Regions from separate parts of the Alteromonas sp. 38 genome, predicted to be linked through region 4. Evidence: predicted binding sites of a transcription regulator. Region 4 holds the regulator's gene; each other region holds the start of a gene.
What was found. Region 4 encodes sigma-54, which starts transcription at its own class of promoters, with help from an activator protein. Its sites were predicted from a motif close to GTTGGCACGNNNNTNGNNT; they were not measured.

Region 1 (4,813 bases), 3.6 Mb from region 4:
ACGCAGCCAGTGTGTCGTACAGTAACGGCAGCCTTTCGATAGATTTTTGTAGTTCAGCACTTGCGCTTGCGGTTTCAGGTGGGCTGGCCATTAACCATGAAAACTCAAGACTCCCGTCACTACCTTGCTTAATGTTGTCTACCGTTGAAAATGCCATGACGTCTTGGCTAATAACACCCTCTATGGCAAGTACATGGTTAGTCACCTGGTGGATGGCCGCCAAGGTTTCTGGCGTGTATATGCCGTTTTTGGACTCGTCGCTTTTTGCAAGATTGTCCGCTACCACCAAGCCAACCACTATCGCATCGTGCATGGCGAAGGTTTGCTTTACCTCATTATGAAAGGTACGAGCACGATGAGATTCCGCCAGCATGTTTTCAGGATCGGTATCAATCTGAATTAACCGCATTTGAAAAGCGGCAAATGCCGTTATCACGGCGAGAAAAAAATACACCCATCGCCCTTTGTGCGTGCTTACATGCAAAAGCATATCAATTGCTAATTTCATATCAAAAACCTTAATATATTAGATTTTTATTATATTTGTAAATTGTGCAGTAAACAAGCACATTTTCAAGCAAGGTAACCGTGATTGACATTGTGTATGTACATGTCGGTAAAAAACGACACAGCAGTAGGAAAAAATTTCCCACCTCGTTTTATAAACATACGCCTATAAAACCCCAAACGTTTAAAATATAGAACAAAATAGATACACATCAACAATTTACAAATAAACTTGAACGACCTTTAGTTTTGGCACAAGTTTAGCATTAATTAGACTAACGGATAACAACAGGTGTAGAGCATGATGCTAGGAAGGCATACCGTTACCACGAAGGTAACCATGACATTACAGACTTTATCTGCGCAGGCTGACAACATTGGACGTAAAAGGAACTTCGTCGGCCAAGGATGCAAGGATTGATAGCAAGGTTAACGTCGCTCTGTTGTTTATCGGAAAGTTAAATACGTTTAACGCCAACACGGATGTTGAAAAAGGATGCGTCTTGATGACGAGCAAGGTTGACATTGATGTCGACAAAGCAATCACCACGGAGTGGGTTGATTTGCTTTAAGGACTTGTTGACGTGAATGACCGATTATCTGTTTTTGCGCCAGTTGAATGTGATGGTGACTTGGATTAAGTCGTAAAGGCCTGCAGGATGCAGAGTAGTAAACGCTATTATCGCGATTGCTACTGGATACCCACATCACTGGCACAGACATTGATGTCCATGTGCAACAAAGGATTGTAACCTATTTGGCTCTGTTGACCCGGCATTATGCCTTCAGCAATGGCCATATCGAGGAACACTAATAATATCATAGATATTATTAGTGTGCTGTCACTCGACAGCGTGCCTCTCCCCTCTAAGGCCCTTCCCGGCCTTTTATATACCTCTGATTTTAGCCCGCCTTTGGCGGGCATTTTTTTGCTTGTGACTTTATGCACTTACTTTTTCTTTTTAAACAACTATATCTAAGGTCAAAGAAGCCCTAAAAATCACTGTTTTAAAAACTTTTTATTTATTTTTGTATTTTGCTGAACTTTTCTTTATTTCACCGCTCTTACTAATACATGAAGTCATTTAGTGTGTTGGCTTTGTGAAGTGTAAATGTGTTTTCCAAGTTATGTTGTGTTTTTCTTAAGGGGCTCTTTAGCCCCTTTCTTTTTGCCTGTAATAAAATGCCACTTCCTGCTTCAAAATTACTTTTCTAAAAACCAGAATTATTAGCTAGATTTCATCCCAATCTTAGAAATGGAAATGAGAACCATTATCAAATAAGCTATATCCACTGTCGTATTTGGAGAAAATCATGTCTAAACCCGCACCTCGTGTTGTTGAAGTTATCGAGTCTTTCCGTATAACACCAAACATGCAACGTATTGTCCTTGGCGGCGCTACATTAGAAGACTTTCCAGACACTCGCCCTGGTGCTTACGTTAAGTTACTTTTTGATTTAAATGGTGACCCTGTCGTTCAGCCTGCCAAAGATAAACCCGTTGCTATGCGTACCTACACGATAAACAGCTTCGATAGACAAAAAGCACAAATGTCCATTGATATGGTAGTCCATGCAAAAGATGGAGTAACTGGCCCCGCCGCCGCATGGGCGCTAAGCGCAAAAGAAGGTGACAAGCTAACTATTGCAGGCCCTGGTAGCAGTAAAGCGTTAGCAGAGAATTATGACTGGGTACTTTTCGCAGGCGACATGACAGCGCTGCCCAGTATTAGAAACTATTTACAAGCACTTCCTAGCCATACTAAAGGCATTGCAGTTATAGCTATTGAACATGAAACCGATGCTACCACGTTAGAAAAGCCTGAAGGCGTATCGATTCAGTGGATATCTAAAAAAGAAGCAACATTGTCTGACGCCTTGCAGCGTATTGACTGGCAACAAGGAACCCCTGCTGTATGGGTTGCCTGTGAATTTTCTCAAATGAGAAAAATTCGTTCGTGGCTTAAGGACGAAAAAGAGGTGCCCCACAGCCAAGTGTACATTAGCAGCTATTGGCGTGAAGGGCGCAGTGAAGACCAGCATAAGATAGACAAGCGCCAAGATGTTGAAGCCTTTGCACAACAACTTGCCTAACTAGGGCGCGCTGAAACATAAAACCCTGTATGACTTTCAGCGCCCTGTAAATAATGCAGAGCGCTGGCAATAGCCCCCTCTTCTAAACCAGTAAAAATCTATATTTTTCATGATGTTAATCTTTGGAATGGGGATTGCTACTTATTTAGTGCAGTTCACAATAACCACTCGGTTATTCTTTTTAAAGGAGCAACATATGAACAATGATCGTATCGAAGGCAACTGGAAAGAAATGAAAGGTAAGGTACAACAGCAATGGGGTAAACTTACCGATGATGACCTAGACGTAATAGATGGTCGTCGTGAAGAATTAGTAGGTAAAATTCAGCAAGCATACGGCAAAAGCCGGGAAGAGGCCGAAAAAGAAGTGGATAACCATTTCAACTAGGCACTTCACCTAAGCCTTAATGGCTCGAAGTACAAAAAAAGCCCCATTTGGGGCTTTTTTTATATATAAAACAACGTAACCAGTAGAGGTAAAATTCCGGGTCAGGAATTTGCCTCAGGTTTCTGTATCTGGTTTTAAGTTGTTGCTTATCTCTCTCGCATCAAAACTGGTGGCCGACGTGGGCCGTGTACCTTTTCCCATCTCAATATTCAAGATACTTTCAATTTCGCTCTTTTGCGAGCCGCCTACGAAGATGCCAGATTCAAACTGGGTTGTAGGGTGATAAGACGTTCTACACGTAATGACACCACATTCAGTGACACGTGCATAGCGTTGGCTAAAGCCAACCTGAGGCGATGCTTGTACGCGCTCTTTATCTACCATGGTTTCCCGATCGGTTACTACAAACCAATCATACCCTTTCAGTAAGGTCAGCTCCGCTGAACGGTACATGGCATAGTCCATAGCCTTACTCTTATCAGACCCTCTACCTTTGAAGTGAACGCGGTATTGGGTTTCACTTAATTTACTTTCGGTATACCCAAAACCACCATTAGATGCCTGTCGATAATCGGGTTGACTCGCGCACCCCGCCATTAGCATTACTGCTAGAAACGCTATAAATTTAGTTTTCATAAACGACTCCTTCGGCAGTCTTAGACTGCCATCCATGATTAATAGCTTGCTGCTCTTGTTCTCTGTTTAATGGCGTCGATACCATTAACAAATCTATCTCTTCATCAAGTACTTTATTGGCACTTGCCGTTTGATACTCACTTTTGTTGCGACCCGCTGTCATCAGCTTACTCGCGTGAAGTTGCCAAATGCCTTGTTCATTTTTACACGCAATCATGATATTCAGTTCATCTTCACCTTGTATTTGCGCTTGTCTGCACAACTGTGATTGTTTATTCATAAACGACAGTTGTGGCACTATCTCCATGCCCGCATCGGTTACCATCACCTCACCCGTTAAATTATTATCGAGGGCTGTAGATACATTCGCCCAATGGTTATTCGTTGACGAAGTGCCAGCAGGGTCAAGGGGGTCTGTATACTCTGATTGCATCAAGGTTAGCCCTGCCACTAACGCCACTCCAGCCGCTAACGATAAAGGGACTTTCCACTTCCCACTACGTTTAGCGTCTTGGGCTTTGCGATTAAACGAAGTAACATTGCTTGGCATGCTCTCACTTGCCTGGCTTGCACTTACATGGTCTGAGTCGAAATCCGCTTGCTTAAGATAGGCTTCTGAGGTCGCATCATCTGCAAGTAATGCCACTACGCTATTAGGTAAAGGTTTTTGCGTTGCAGCATCAGCCGCTGCTTTCACCATCATGTCTACCTGCGCTAAAGACGCTAAGCGGTCTGACAGTGCAAGATCACTGGCAATAGCAGTTCTGACATGTTCCATGTCGTCATCGCTAAGTTCTGCGTCTAAAAATGCACAAAGCATTTCGTCAGATATTGTCATAACACCACCTCTTGTTGTGGGTTTAGCATATTACTGAGTTTGCTTCTTGCCCTAGCAAGTCTGCTCATAATAGTCCCAGCAGGCACCTCAAGTACCTCTGAAGCATCTGCGTAGCTCATTCCTTGTATAGCAATAAGTGACAAGGTCTCTCGTTGCTCTGGGGGTAATTCCCCCATGGCTTTACTCACTTGCTTTAGCGTAATGCCACCTGAAAGCGCTTCATCCAAGTGCGCCTCATCCTGCACCTGTAATTCAGGGCTAACCGCCGCATTTGCCCTCACTTTTTGCGCACGATATTCATCAATCCATATGTTGCGACAAACACGAAACGCCCATGCCATCAGTGTCGC
Region 2 (4,813 bases), 1.9 Mb from region 4:
AAGAACTTAGAGGATATCAGGCAGTGCCAGCATAATTATTTAGCCCAAAAACATCATGCTGAAGAATCATTTGAAGAGGCTAAGCGAGATTGTCGTCTGCTTATGGGCAAACCTGAAGTATTATTGGGTATTGTTGCCGCTGGGGTTTACAAAGGTATAAATACTGACGCTCCAAAGAGCAAAAGAAATCAAGCTATTATGACTTTTGTGCGCACCACCGCACTTTCGTTCCTAAAATAATAGTCACTACAATTAATACTAGGAATTACCATGCGCTTACCAATAAAAATGAAAATAGCGGCTTTAGCATGCAGTTTATTTGTTACCGCTTGCACCACTACACCTGTTGCCTCGCCAACACCCTACAAATCTGCGGTCACTAAAGAAGGCTATGGGTATTCTAGCGTTCAACTAACCGACAATGAATACCGAGTATTATTTAAAGCAACAGATCGCACACCAGCAGATGTCATTCAGCAATACGCATTGCGCCGGGCCGCTGAACTCGCTAACAAACATAATTATGAATGGTTAACTATTGTCAAAACCGACGTTGATAAAAAACCTGTCATGGCCAGAGCAGTGACCCACAGTACAGATGAACCCCAACCATTTGCGACCAACCAGCAATGCACTATGTCTGGTTGTACCGAGGTGGCACAGCCTGCACCGGGTCAAGGGCAAAACACGGTAACGCAGACACAGATTAATGACGTTTACTTCTCCATTCTGGTCAGAATGAGCAATACCCAGGGCAGTTTAGGCAAAAACGCGATGTCTGTTACAGAAATTCTCGCTGACCAAGTAGATAACGTTAAGTAAGCGTGATTCAAACAGAAATAATTTTTGATGAAATGACCGCCAAATGGCGGTCGTTTTGTTTACAACGCACATTGCTTTATTTAACTTTGCTCAGAATCTAAATGCAATGTGTTGGCTCGCTCCACCCAATCAAGATCTTTGGTTTGTTCATCCAAGGTCCCCTTGGCATCTTCTAAGAAGACTTTACAAAAGTAATCTACTGACTGAAACCTCTCTCGGTATTGTTTCAATTGCACTTCCATTTCATACATAGCGTTTGAAAACTCTGAATTGGATTTTGACAACTCATAATCACATTTTAGATACGCACATAACACGTCAGCGGCTTTAGCAAGCCGTACATGAATATCATCTTTATCTTGTTCTATTAAAGGCTGGTAGCGCTTCTGTAAAGGCTCAGGTAAGGTTTGTATCAGCATAGCCTCAAACCTACGCTCCAGCTTTTTAATTGCCGCAGTAGTTTCAGGGTCGTGGTACTTCACAGGGCTTGGAATGTCACTCATGCCTGCAATCTCGCTGCCTTCATGGAAAATAGCCATAGCAGCGACTCGGTCGGGGTTAACATCCTCATTGAACACATCCGCTGCTATAGCGCCTAGCATGTGAGCGACCATAGAGGCTTCGTAGATGTGTGTAGATAACATTTCTTCTTGAAATTGTGCCATTAAAGGCCATCGTTTCACGTTTCTTGCCCGTTGCATTAAACCTATAAATGCGGAGTGAGTTTTTGCCATTTCGCGCCCTTTAGCATAACGATAGTAAAAATTGATAGTAGCATTTGCAGATCGGGAATGCTGCCTTGCTTACTATGCCCCCCGCCATGTAAAAAGTGCAAATGCTCTGTAAACCTTGTTTAGCCGACGAAGACATTACCAGCCAAAAGCAGTGAAATTCAATATCAAATACATATAAATCATGCACTTAACATTCAGGCACGGAGTTCGCATTAATAACTATGTCAGTAACGGAGCAAAAAGAGGATTTAGCTATGTTAGGTTGGGCAATTACTTTTTTCATTATCGCCATTATTGCAGCAGTTTTTGGTTTTGGCGGCATCGCAGGTGCAGCAACAGGTATCGCACAATTTTTATTCTTTGTGTTTATCGCCTTACTAGTGATTTCACTAGTCGCGAATGCCTTACGCGGTCGGTCACCACGAGCATAGATTTACCACACATTTAGATATTTTTAGATACTTTTAGGAAACAGGAGAATGGACATGATCTCACAGAAATCATTATTGAAACTTTTAGCAGCTGGTACATTTGCACTTACACTTGCGGCATGCGGTGATAACAATGCAGAAGATGCAGGCGAAGAGCTAGACGAGATTGTTACAGATGCAGGCAACGCGGTAGAAGATGCTTGTGAAGATGTTAAAGAAGGCGCAGACGCCGAAGATAAAGACTGTTAATACTCGCTTTATCACAGAAAAAGCTGATGGACGTTGTCCATCAGCTTTTTTTATACTTCTTCCCCGCCAAGCTCTCGCGCTAAGTCGTCTAAATCAGATAACGTACTATCAAATTCAGCTACCGCATACCGGTAAGATACCAACACGTGACGATCAGTGCGGCCAAACTTCACGACAAGCGAATCAACATCCATGTGTTTAACCGTGTTGATAAACCGATACGCCGTCATCTCGCTGGCAAAACCAAATTCAACTTGGCTTTTCATCTTAAGCAACTACCTCTGGATTGTTATCCAATACATTCACTACCCGTTCAAGTAAATGCGTTTCTTGGTCATCAACTTTCCCATGCGCAATCCAATCTTCTAACAACTGCGCAGGAGACAGGCTCTCGCCCTTCTCGAGTTTCGCTGTCATCATGGTTAGCTGCACATTGGTTCGCATGCTGCTATCGCTCTTAGGGCTAGGTATATCAGTAGCGGCTTCTAACGCCACGGTTAGCCAATGACGACTTTGTTGAACAGGTGTAGGCTTAGACAGTGCAGACTTCCATCGCTTTCCTAGCATGTCAGCGTCGTCATCACTGATGTTAGTAATATCGCCTGCCCGCAAGCTTTCACTTAACACCGAAATAACCGATTGAGCACGCTGTTGTACTTGACGCACATGACGCTGCTGCGCACGTGTTTGCTGTTGTTTTTGAATACCGGCTATTTTCTTATCAAGTTTTACACGCATAGCACCAGGCAAGTCTTTCGCACGCGATTCGATATCCTGTATTGAAGTAGCAATCGTCGATTCATCAGATTCCGAGTCAATAGCATTCAATTGAGTAAAAAGGGTATTAAAGGTTTCATCAAATGCTGATGACTGTGCCTTACGTTGTTCTTTTAGGCGACCGAACAATGCGTCATTTGCTAGGCGAAACTCACGCCACAATCGGCTTTCATCACGCTTACCGGCATGGCCTATGGCTTTCCAACTGTGTTGAAGCTGCTGCGCGGTTTCAGTGGCGCTAGCAATATCTTCCTCTGCTAACAGCGCTGATGCTTGCGCAACGAGTTGCTGCTTCGCTTTTTTATTCATCGCATGCCACTGGTTCACTTTGGTTTGCAGCGGGCTGATGGTTTTGTTCCACCGTTGCTTTAACGACTCGTATTCACGCTTTTCAACCTGACCACACTCATGCCACTGCTTAACGGTTCTATCGAACAGTTTAGCCAGCACCGCTTCGTCCTGTGACAAATCGATGGCAGCAACTTGTTCAATTAATGACTGACGAGCTTTAAGCGCTTTCTCACGCTCAGCATCCAATGCAGCGTAATGTTCGCGACAAGGCTGAAACGCAAGTTCTAAAGCGGCGTCGAAAGCACTTTGTAGTGTGTTATCGTCGCTGCCAGCGCCTAGCGAAAGCCACTGCTGACGTAGATAACGAATGGCTTCCCCGCGCTGTTTTATATCTTCGACGGGAGTTGAAGCTAATGTCTGCGCTTCCTCTACCAGTGCAGGTTTTCTAGGTGCCGCGATATAATCTTGCCAGCCTTCAAGGTGAGCGATATCTTCGGCAGTTTTCTCAAAACGCTTAGCCAATTGTTTCTTAACATTTTCAGGCATAGATTCGAAGGTTGCAGATAGCTTTTCAAACTTGGTAATAGCCCCGCGGTACTTACCTTGAGCAATTAAGTTATCCACTACACTGATTTGCTTTCTGCACTGGCGAAGCGCGTGATCTACTTCTGCTTTTTTAGCTTGTTTTTTCTGACTGAAAACACGCGAAGCTGCATGCCAGCGCTTATTAATGGCGCTTGGTACTGAAATAAGTTCATTGCGTAAGTCGTGATACTTTTCACTTAACGCTTTAAATTCGGCTTCGATTGATTCTGGGGCTTTATGGCTAACCTCATCATTTTGATGGGTGCCATTTTGAACAGCGTCTCCTTCAATAGATACACTTTCCGTTGTATCAGTGCTTGCAGCTTCGGGCAATTCAGCAGTTTGTTCTGTTAGCCCTTTCTCTTTATCGTCTTGTGCACTTTTTGTCGATTCAGAAGGCGTGCCTGCCGTCTGTTGTTGCCTAGATTCTTCTGCTAGTGATTCCACCTGAGACAAGCAAATCAGAAGCTTTTGACCGTACTGCTGTTGCATCGAAAAGGCTTCTAAACTCTTGTTTAACGAAGCTATTCCAGTACGAACTTCTTCAAGCAGTTTGGCGCTGCCCCCTATTGAAGCCATATGATCTGCGCTTACTTCTAATGCGCGTACCGATTCATTCACTACCGCTACATCAGCAAGGGTAGCCTCACATAAACGCTCACCATAAAGCCAATTAACTTGTGTGGTAGCATGCGATAAATGCTGCTTACAAAGGGCTTCAATCTCGGCTTTGTCTTTTGCTGCTTTTTGCGCTTCCCACTCAGGTCGAATACGCGATAAGTGACGAGATACCTTTTCGCTAATGCGCGCGAATTTAGCGTCTACCGCCGTCTTATCGTCTGAACTCAATATCGATGAATCTGTCATTAAGTCATTATATTCACTTAACAATTCAGCTTGGCGCTTGTCAATATCTTCAACATC
Region 3 (4,813 bases), 2.9 Mb from region 4:
TCTGACAATATTCAATACGGCTTGCTGAATCATATCAGCGTCAATCATTAACGGCGGAATACTCGGGTCGTAATCACGAATGATGGTAATGGGGGTTTCTGAGTCAACCCGCATTAGGCTTCTAACTTGCTCTAACGCTTGGTGTACATTACTCCAATTGAATCTGGGAAGTGAATTTGGCCCCAGCAAGCGATCGACCAAATTACGTAGTCGATCAGATTGCTCAATGATCATTTGGGTAAATTCTTTGTGCCCTTCACTCAATTCTTTCTCAAGTAATTGCGCCGCCCCGCGAATGCCCCCTAATGGGTTTTTAATTTCATGAGCTAACCCACGAACAAGTTCACGAGCTGCATAATGTTGTGCGTTTTGTAAATTTTCACGGGATATTCTTTTTTGCTGGTCTATTTTTTTTACTTCAAATAGCAGCCTAGCCCCTTCTTCTAATTGCAAGTTCGTGACAGTTAAATCAACCATGACGTTGCGGTTATCTCTAAAACACAGGCGAATTTCATTTTCGGTAAAGTCTTCTCCGTGTCTTAGCGCTGCGCGTAAGCGAGTGGTATCGATATTTCCAGGCAGAAAAAAGTCGTCAAGACGATGGCCGCATAGTTGCTTTCTACCTGTTTCAAATAGCGCTTCCCCTGCGTGGTTGGCATAAACAATATTTAATCTATCGTCCACCATTACAAGCGCAGTATTCAGGCTGTTCAAAAATTGTTGCGTGTCTAACTCGGTTGATTGCATCCGAGCTTATCTCCTTTGCACTATATAGGTGCATTGTAACGTATCGGCAAAAATTGTAGGCACAGAATTGGTGTTACTTTTTTTCTGTTCCCCGCTATGGTGCGGGCTTTGCGCTACTTTCGAACGTTAGTTGCTATTTATTAACGCTGAAGCTTGATGCAGAAACAGCGTTTGTAGTGCGGAGGATGCAAGAGTCTTGCCCTTATTGTCTGTGAGCTCAACCTTATACTGATGTTCGCCCCGATTTATGCCATTTAAGGTAAATACGCCTGTTGTATTGCTCTGCAATAGGGCGTCATCAAAGATTAATTGATAGCGAGGCGCTTTCACTGAAGTCGGTTGGTTCGCACGTATGGTGACGTTTCCGGCATTGTTTCGAAGGGTGGCATTAGGGGCCGGAGAGGCTATAACCACTTTATAGGCTACTTTCTTCGATTTAGTTGTTTGAGCCAGAACGGGTTTAGGTGTTGATGGACTGGACACTACATTCTGTGTTTTAGCATCAAACTCAACGGTGTCGCTTTTCGGTGAGGGGCTATCGGTATAAAGGATAGTGCCGTCAGCCTGCTTAACCTTGTACACAGGAGAGCTTGTGGTGGTAGACACCTCAGGATCATTTGATGTGCTTTGCCCATGGCTTTTACCGGGAGTTAACACCATCACCATAAGCAACACAATGTAGGGATAAATATTCAATAGGGAGACCCACTCATAGTTTCTTACTTATATAGTAGAAAAGCTTTAGCATAAAAAAAAGCCCGCATAAGCGGGCTTTTGTATATTGAAGCACTTAAGCGTTAATTAAACGCTGTAGTACATATCGAACTCAACTGGGTGAGTTGTCATGGCAAGCGTAGTTACTTCTTCAGACTTAAGATCGATGTACGCATCAATCATGTCGTCAGTCATAACGCCACCAGCTTTAAGGAATTCACGGTCGTTATCCAATGCTTCTAGTGCCATTTCTAGCGAGCTAGCAACGGTTGGAATTTCTGCCGCTTCTTCTGGTGGTAAGTCGTACAAGTCTTTATCCATAGAATCGCCAGGGTGGATCTTGTTCTTAATACCGTCAAGGCCAGCCATAAGCATTGCTGAGAAAGCAAGGTATGGGTTAGCTGTTGGGTCAGGGAAGCGTACTTCGATACGACGTGCTTTATCGCTCGTTACGTATGGAATACGGATAGATGCAGAACGGTTACGCGCAGAGTATGCAAGCATTACCGGTGCTTCAAACCCTGGAACCAAACGCTTGTAAGAGTTTGTTGATGCGTTTGCAAAAGCGTTGATTGCACGAGCGTGTTTAATAATACCGCCAATGTAGAAAAGCGCTTCTTCAGAAAGACCAGCATACTTATCACCCGCAAAGATGTTTACACCATCTTTAGCGATTGATTGGTGACAGTGCATACCAGAACCGTTATCACCTACAAGTGGTTTAGGCATGAATGTAGCAGTTTGGCCATAAGCGTGAGCTACGTTATGTACTACATACTTATAAACTTGGATTTCATCTGCTTTCGTTACTAGTGTGTTGAATTCGCAAGCAATTTCGTTTTGACCAGCAGTAGCAACTTCATGGTGATGTGCTTCAATAACTAAGCCCATTTCTTCCATTACTAAACACATTGCAGCACGAATGTCGTGCGCTGAATCTACTGGAGGAACTGGGAAGTAACCGCCTTTAACACCAGGACGGTGACCCATGTTTCCGCCTTCAAAATCAGCGCCTGAGTTCCATTTTGCTTCAGCAGCATCAATTTTGTAGAAAGAGCCGGCCATGTCTGTGTGGAATTTAACATCGTCAAAAAGGAAGAATTCTGGCTCTGGGCCGAAGAATACAGTGTCGCCAATGCCGGTAGATTTTAGGTATTCTTCTGCACGGCGCGCAACTGAACGTGGATCACGCTCGTAACCTTCCATAGTAGAAGGCTCTAAGATGTCACAACGAATATTTACTTGAGTCTCTTCTGCGAATGGGTCGATTACCGCACTCGTAGGATCAGGCATAAGTACCATGTCTGATTCGTTAATGCCTTTCCAGCCAGCAATTGAAGAACCATCGAACATTTTACCTTCTTCAAATGTCTCTTCGTCTACCGTAGCGGCAGGAATCGATACGTGTTGTTCCTTGCCCTTAGTATCAGTAAAACGCAAATCAACAAATTTCGCTTCACTTTCTTTAATCAGCTCTAATGCCTTTTCTACTGACATCGTGTCCTCCAGGTTTAATGTAAAAATGCGGAATGATCAGCTTCATCCCAACAGTGGAAAAACTAAAAGCGATTTTCATGCCATCTATCGTGATTCCAATTTTGCTGGCTTAGCAGCAAGAGGATAACGGAATGACTAATGGTGTTGCACACAAATGGTGCTTAATCGCTATATTTTGGTGCAAATTAAATTTAGGTAGCCGTAAGCTAGCCTAGATTAACTTGTCTTCACTTACCACCGAAAACAGGGCTCGAAAGTAATAAATTCGTTAATCAAAGACTATAATAGTGAAAAACATGCCTCCCTTTAAAAAAAAGGTGCGCAAACGCCGTGGTTTTTCTGTACAATCCGCGCAAAATTTACTATCTGCATTTTTTGCAACAAATCTAATGCATGCTTAACATCATGTAATGATTTACACAGGCTCCCTAGATGAATACCACTGATATTAATAAATTACGTAACATTGCTATTATTGCTCACGTTGACCACGGTAAAACAACTTTGGTTGATAAACTGTTACAACAGTCAGGCACTCTTGAAACTCGCGGTGAGCAAGAAGAGCGCGTGATGGACTCGAATGACATCGAGAAAGAACGCGGCATCACAATCTTAGCGAAAAACACTGCTATTAACTGGAATGACTACCGTATCAACATCGTAGATACTCCAGGACACGCCGATTTCGGTGGTGAAGTAGAGCGTGTAATGTCAATGGCCGATTCAGTGTTGCTTCTAGTAGATGCGCAAGAAGGTCCAATGCCTCAAACGCGTTTCGTAACACAAAAAGCATTTGCTCAAGGCTTGAAGCCAATTGTTGTTATCAACAAAATTGACAAGCCTGGCGCACGTCCTGATTGGGTTATGGATCAAGTATTCGATTTGTTCGACAACCTTGGCGCAACTGACGATCAGTTAGATTTCCAAGTTGTATATGCATCAGCACTAAATGGTTGGGCTTCATTAGACGCCGACGAGCCAGCTGAAGACATGAACGCATTGTTCCAAACGATTGTTGACCAAGTATCGCCTCCAGATGCAGATGCCACTGGTGCATTCCAAATGCAAATTTCTCAACTTGATTACAACTCATATGTAGGTGTAATTGGTGTTGGCCGTATTAAACGCGGTACTGTTAAGCCAAACCAACAAGTTACTGTTGTTACCGCTGAAGGTGAGAAGCGTAACGGTAAAGTTGGCCTTGTATATGGTTACCTTGGTCTAGCACGTCATGAAGTTGAAGGTGCAAGCGCTGGCGATATTATCGCAATCACAGGTTTAGGTTCGCTTAAAATCTCTGACACTATTTGTGATGTTAACCAAGTAGAAGCGATGACGCCGTTATCTGTTGATGAACCAACAGTTACTATGACCTTCCAGGTAAACACTTCACCGTTTTCTGGTAAAGAAGGTAAGTATGTTACTTCACGTAACATTCTAGAGCGTTTGAACGACGAACTAGTACATAACGTTGCACTTCGTGTTGAAGAAACGCCAGATCCGGATAAATTCCGCGTATCAGGCCGTGGTGAACTTCACTTGGGTATCCTTATTGAAAACATGCGTCGTGAAGGCTACGAGCTAGCAGTATCACGTCCAGAAGTTATTCTTAAAGAAGAGAATGGCGAAACACAAGAACCGTTTGAAACACTAACGGTAGACTGTGAAGAAGCGCATCAGGGCTCTATCATGGAACAACTTGGTCTGCGTAAAGCTGAAATGACCAACATGTCTCCAGATGGTAAAGGCCGTGTACGTATCGACTTCGTTATTCCTAGCCGTGGTTTGATTGGTTTCCAAACAGAATTCATGACGATGACGTCTGGTTCAGGTTTGCTTTATCATACGTTTGATC
Region 4 (4,813 bases):
CTTTCACCAACACTATTTTTGCATCAAATTGATTGGCTAACTGAACCAACTGTGTGGCAGCGCGGGCGTGTAAGCCCAATTTATTGACTATGGTAAGTGTTTTTTCGATGGTCATTACTGATTTAACTCGCGGTGGCGAATTTGTACATCGGGATGCATTTCGCCAAAGGTTTTCGCTAACGATTGAGCAATAAATACTGAGCGGTGCTGACCGCCGGTACAACCAATCGCAATGGTGACATAACTACGGTTATTGCGTTCTAAGTGAGGTAACCATGTGGTTATCAAGTTCTGAATTTGCCAAATGAATTTGGTTACAACAGGCTGGGAACCTAAAAATACTTCTACGGGGGCATCTAAGCCAGTTAAGTGTTTTAAATCGGGCTCCCAATGTGGGTTGGGGAGAAAGCGGGCGTCAAATACATAGTCGGCGTCTTTGGGGATGCCGTGTTTAAAGCCAAACGATTCAAAGACCAATACTAGCCGAGAGCTTTTCTTACCTAGAATTCGCTCGCGAATAAGCTCTGCGAGTTGATGAATTGTGAGCTTATCCGTATCAATATACAAATCGGCGCGCTCAACAATAGGCGCAAGTAAGTCTGATTCGGCTTTTATCGATTCAGATAAAGATTTGTTGAGCTTAGCTAGCGGATGCAATCGGCGGGTTTCGCTGAAACGTTTCACCAACACATCGTCGCTGGCGTCAATATACACAATGGTCATAGACCAAGACGAGGGTAGGTAATCTAAAATCTCTACCAAGTCCGCTGGATTTTTTGGCAGATTCCTTACATCGATACTTACCGCGACTTGGTCATATTCATCAACCACGGTATGAGTAAGGGTAGGGAGAAGGTTAACCGGAATATTATCTACGCAATAGTAGCCTAAATCTTCAAGGGCACGTAGTGCAACTGATTTTCCCGAACCGGATCGACCACTGATAATAATCAGTTTCACCTGCATTTCTCCCTTTTAAAATATGGTGCTGTGCTTTATTAGCTTAAAGCCGTAATAATGTCGTCACTGGTGGAGGCCCGCCTAATGGCTTTCACCGTTTCTTTATCACTTAGTTTTCCCGCAACGGTAGCAAGTGTTTGTAAGTGACCTTCTGTTTTCTCTTCAGGCACTAACAGGGCAAAGAATATATCTACGGGCTGATCGTCAAGCGCATCAAAATCGATGGCAGGGTTGCTGGTTACAATAATGGCGATAACGTGTTCTAAGCCCGGTAATCGACCGTGAGGCAATGCAATACCATTGCCAATACCCGTACTTCCCATTCGTTCACGGGCGAGTAGGCTATTTAACACTGTGGCCTGATCGATGTCGGGATTATTTTTAGCAGCAATGTCGCTAATAATCTCTAGAATACGTTTTTTACTGTTACATTGAACCGCACACTCGGTGCGGTCCAAACTTACTATGGCTTGAATTTCCATACTAATATTTAGTGCTTTTTCAGCTTTTCCTTATGCTTGATAACTTGCCTGTCGAGCTTGTCGATCATGCTGTCTATCGCCGCATACATGTCGGTGTTATGTGATGAAGCAAACACTTCTGCTCCGCTGAGGTGCATGGTGGCTTCGGCTTTTTGATTAAGTTTTTCGACGTTCAGGATGACATGCACATTAGATATGTGATCAAAGTGACGCTCTAGTTTGCTGAACTTAGTATCGACATAGCTACGCAAAGAATCAGTAATTTCGACATGATGACCGGTAAGGTTGATTTGCATATTTCGTCTTCCTTAAATTATCAAGGCCTTTAAATAAGGCTTTTGCGTTGGTTTGACGGCGGAATCGATAATGATTCCCGGTATTTTGCTATTGTCCGCCGGGCAACTTTGATGCCTTGTTCGGCCAACAATTGAGCAATCTTGCTATCGCTTAATGGCTTGCTGGGCGTTTCCGCAGCCACAAGCTTTTTAATTAGTGCGCGAATAGCGGTAGATGAACACTCACCACCAGATTCCGTTGCTACGTGACTAGAGAAGAAATATTTCAACTCAAATATGCCACGTGGGGTATGCATATATTTTTGCGTGGTGACACGTGAGATGGTGGATTCATGCATATCTACCATTTCTGCGACATCATTTAGCACCATTGGTTTCATCATTTCTGGGCCGTGCTCGAAAAAGCCCATTTGTTGCTGCACAATACAGTTTGCTACTTTCATCAAGGTGTCGTTCCTTGATTCAAGGCTTTTTATAAACCATTTGGCTTCTTGCATATGTGAGCGAATAAATTGCGAATCGCTGCTGTTTTTAGAGCGTCTGCTCATAGCGGCATATTGCTGATTTACGCTTAACTTTGGCAAGCTATCGGGGTTAAGTTCTACCACCCAGCGGCCATTCTTCTTGTTTACCGAAACATCAGGAATAACGTATTCCGGTTCTTTGGTAATTAATGCACTACCTGGACGAGGATTCAACGTTTGCAGTAAGCGCATGGCTTCGCGAAGTTGATCTTCTTTCAAACGGCTCTTGCGCATTAACGTACGGTAGTCTTTGCTGCTAAGTAGGTCCGAGTACTCATTGATAAGTTGTCTTGCTTCTGCAAGCCATGGCGTATCGTCTGAGAACTGGCGAAGCTGTACAAGCAAACATTCTTGCGGTGTACGCGAACCTGAACCGATAGGGTCGAACATTTGAATACGTTTGAGTACACATTCAACTTCGTCCATTTCCACCAATTCTTCTACGTCGTCAGAATTCACTGATTCTAAAATCTGTTCGATGGGGACGTTCAGGTAACCAGATTCATCGATTGAGTCGATAATGGCGGTAGCAATGGCGCGGTCGGTATCCGAAAACGGGGTTAACCGCATTTGCCATAGCAAGTGGTCTTGAATATTGTCGGTGGTTTCACCCTGAAACAGTTGGTCGTCATCATTATTTGATGGACCAGGGGCGGGAGCAGAAGAGGCCGAGTAATACTCATCCCACGTACTGTCGATTGGCAGTTCATCGGGAAGGTCGTTCTTTTCAAGCGCGTCACCTGCTTCTAACGAATCGCTAGATGCAGTAGGAGCAGCTTCTACAGAAGGGTCGTCGCCGTCCATGTTGTTTTTCTCAACAGGATGGTCATCGCCGCCTTCTTCAACTTCCAAAAGTGGGTTTGAGTCTAGTGCTTCCTGAATCTCTTGTTGCAGGTCGAGCGTAGACAACTGCAGCAGCTTGATTGCCTGCTGCAACTGCGGTGTCATGGTAAGTTGTTGACTGAACTTTAGCTGTAAAGATGGTTTCATCTACGTCTTATTTTTAAACTCTTGTTGTGAATATACCCGTGCTTAAAACTGAAAATGACAATTCGGTTACAGTAACTATAGCCTGAATTGTTCTCCTAGGTATACATCCCTTACTTTCTGATTACTTAAAACTTGTTCTGCTGTCCCTTGCGCGATGAGTTCGCCTTGGCTCACAATATACGCTTTCTCACACACATCCAGTGTTTCTCTTACGTTGTGATCGGTGATGAGGATTCCAATTCCTCTGTCACGAAGATGTTGAATGATCTTCTTTATATCATTAACCGATATAGGATCAACACCAGCAAATGGCTCATCAAGCAAAATAAATTGCGGATCAGCGGCTAATGCTCGCGCGATTTCTACCCGGCGACGTTCACCACCGGATAAACTCATACCCGTACTATTACGTATATGGTTGATATTAAATTCATCAAGTAGCGCATCGGCTTCTTGTTCTTGTTCCGCTGAACTCAACCCTTTACGGGTCTGTAAGATAGCCATGATGTTCTCAAACACCGTCAATTTTCTAAAAATTGAGGCCTCTTGCGGTAAATACCCAATTCCGCGTCGTGCACGCTCGTGCATGGGCTCATGGGTTAATTCGCTGTCATCAATACTGATTTTGCCCTTATCAAGGGGTACTAAGCCTACAATCATGTAAAAAGTTGTGGTTTTACCGGCACCATTGGGGCCGAGTAATCCAACGATTTGCCCAGTCGAAACTGATAAGCTTACATCGCGAACCACTTGACGGGCTTTATACGCCTTTGCAAGACTCTGTGCGCTCAACGTTGCCATGATTAGTTGCCGTCCGCCTTATCGCCTTCGTTATTCGATGACGCTTTACGTATTGCCTCAGGCGTAAATACCGTAGTTACTCTACCACCTTCACCGTCTTCGCCGCCTGTTGCAAGCAATTGTTCCGTGACCATGTCGAAAGTAATCTTGTCGCCTTGTACTTTGCTGGTATCTTGCTGTAGCTCTGCATTCCCTTGTAAAGAAATAGTTCGATTTACCACTTCATAGCGTATTTCGTTGGCTTTGGCGGTAACGGGGGCGCCATCTTCTAATTTTTGCGAGTAGCTGGCAGGTTTGCCGCGAGCAACAAATATCTCTCGTCCATCTCCTTCGCTGGCAATAACCTCAACTTCATCGGCATTTATCACCAAAGAACCTTGGGTAATTCGTACATCATCTTTAAACAATGAAGTTTTGTTTTTACCGTCAACAAATTGCGATTTAGAGTCAACTTTAATCGGTTTGTTGAAGTCGCTTTCAGCCGCTAAAGCCACAGTAGAGAAAAGGCTAACAGCGAGGCTGGTCGCTAATGCTTTAGTGGCTAGGCGAATAAATGGTTTGTACATGGTCTATTAACTCGTATTCCTGGGTACGCAAGTTGGCGTTAAACCCATTGCTGTTAATCACATATTGTAAGCCACGTATTTCCACGGGCTGATCAGATGTCATTTGCTTAGTGTACAGGTTTATCTCTATAAACGCTGTACGTATTGTCCTTACAAAGTCATCGACACTTTGGTTTTCAATAACGACATTATTT

Region 1: a site for sigma-54 is predicted at 2,723-2,741, ahead of FLAVO9R_RS19000 (CsbD family protein). Genes of this name have one in related genera too.
Region 2: a site for sigma-54 is predicted at 1,751-1,769, ahead of FLAVO9R_RS11955 (DUF1328 domain-containing protein). Genes of this name have one in related genera too.
Region 3: a site for sigma-54 is predicted at 3,025-3,043, ahead of glnA (glutamate--ammonia ligase). Genes of this name have one in related genera too.

What each region holds. Positions count from the first base shown of each region.
Region 1 is NZ_LR733300.1:4,407,917-4,412,729, forward strand. It holds gene FLAVO9R_RS18985 (efflux RND transporter permease subunit) at 1-508, opposite strand, end outside; gene FLAVO9R_RS20550 (hypothetical protein) at 1,199-1,330, opposite strand; gene FLAVO9R_RS18995 (siderophore-interacting protein) at 1,822-2,601, shown strand; gene FLAVO9R_RS19000 (CsbD family protein) at 2,798-2,989, shown strand; gene FLAVO9R_RS19005 (CC0125/CC1285 family lipoprotein) at 3,104-3,625, opposite strand; gene FLAVO9R_RS19010 (anti-sigma factor) at 3,615-4,463, opposite strand; gene FLAVO9R_RS19015 (RNA polymerase sigma factor) at 4,460-4,813, opposite strand, start outside.
Region 2 is NZ_LR733300.1:2,746,066-2,750,878, forward strand. It holds gene FLAVO9R_RS11940 (hypothetical protein) at 1-240, shown strand, start outside; gene FLAVO9R_RS11945 (CC0125/CC1285 family lipoprotein) at 271-822, shown strand; gene yfbR (5'-deoxynucleotidase) at 903-1,556, opposite strand; gene FLAVO9R_RS11955 (DUF1328 domain-containing protein) at 1,811-1,987, shown strand; gene FLAVO9R_RS11960 (hypothetical protein) at 2,042-2,236, shown strand; gene FLAVO9R_RS11965 (hypothetical protein) at 2,287-2,502, opposite strand; gene FLAVO9R_RS11970 (DUF349 domain-containing protein) at 2,504-4,813, opposite strand, start outside.
Region 3 is NZ_LR733300.1:3,728,317-3,733,129, reverse strand. It holds gene glnL (nitrogen regulation protein NR(II)) at 1-747, opposite strand, end outside; gene FLAVO9R_RS16180 (DUF4124 domain-containing protein) at 874-1,443, opposite strand; gene glnA (glutamate--ammonia ligase) at 1,549-2,958, opposite strand; gene typA (translational GTPase TypA) at 3,391-4,813, shown strand, end outside.
Region 4 is NZ_LR733300.1:833,351-838,163, forward strand. It holds gene FLAVO9R_RS03540 (HPr family phosphocarrier protein) at 1-115, opposite strand, end outside; gene rapZ (RNase adapter RapZ) at 115-960, opposite strand; gene ptsN (PTS IIA-like nitrogen regulatory protein PtsN) at 999-1,442, opposite strand; gene hpf (ribosome hibernation promoting factor) at 1,451-1,738, opposite strand; gene FLAVO9R_RS03560 (RNA polymerase factor sigma-54) at 1,768-3,252, opposite strand; gene lptB (LPS export ABC transporter ATP-binding protein) at 3,328-4,053, opposite strand; gene lptA (lipopolysaccharide transport periplasmic protein LptA) at 4,056-4,619, opposite strand; gene lptC (LPS export ABC transporter periplasmic protein LptC) at 4,588-4,813, opposite strand, start outside.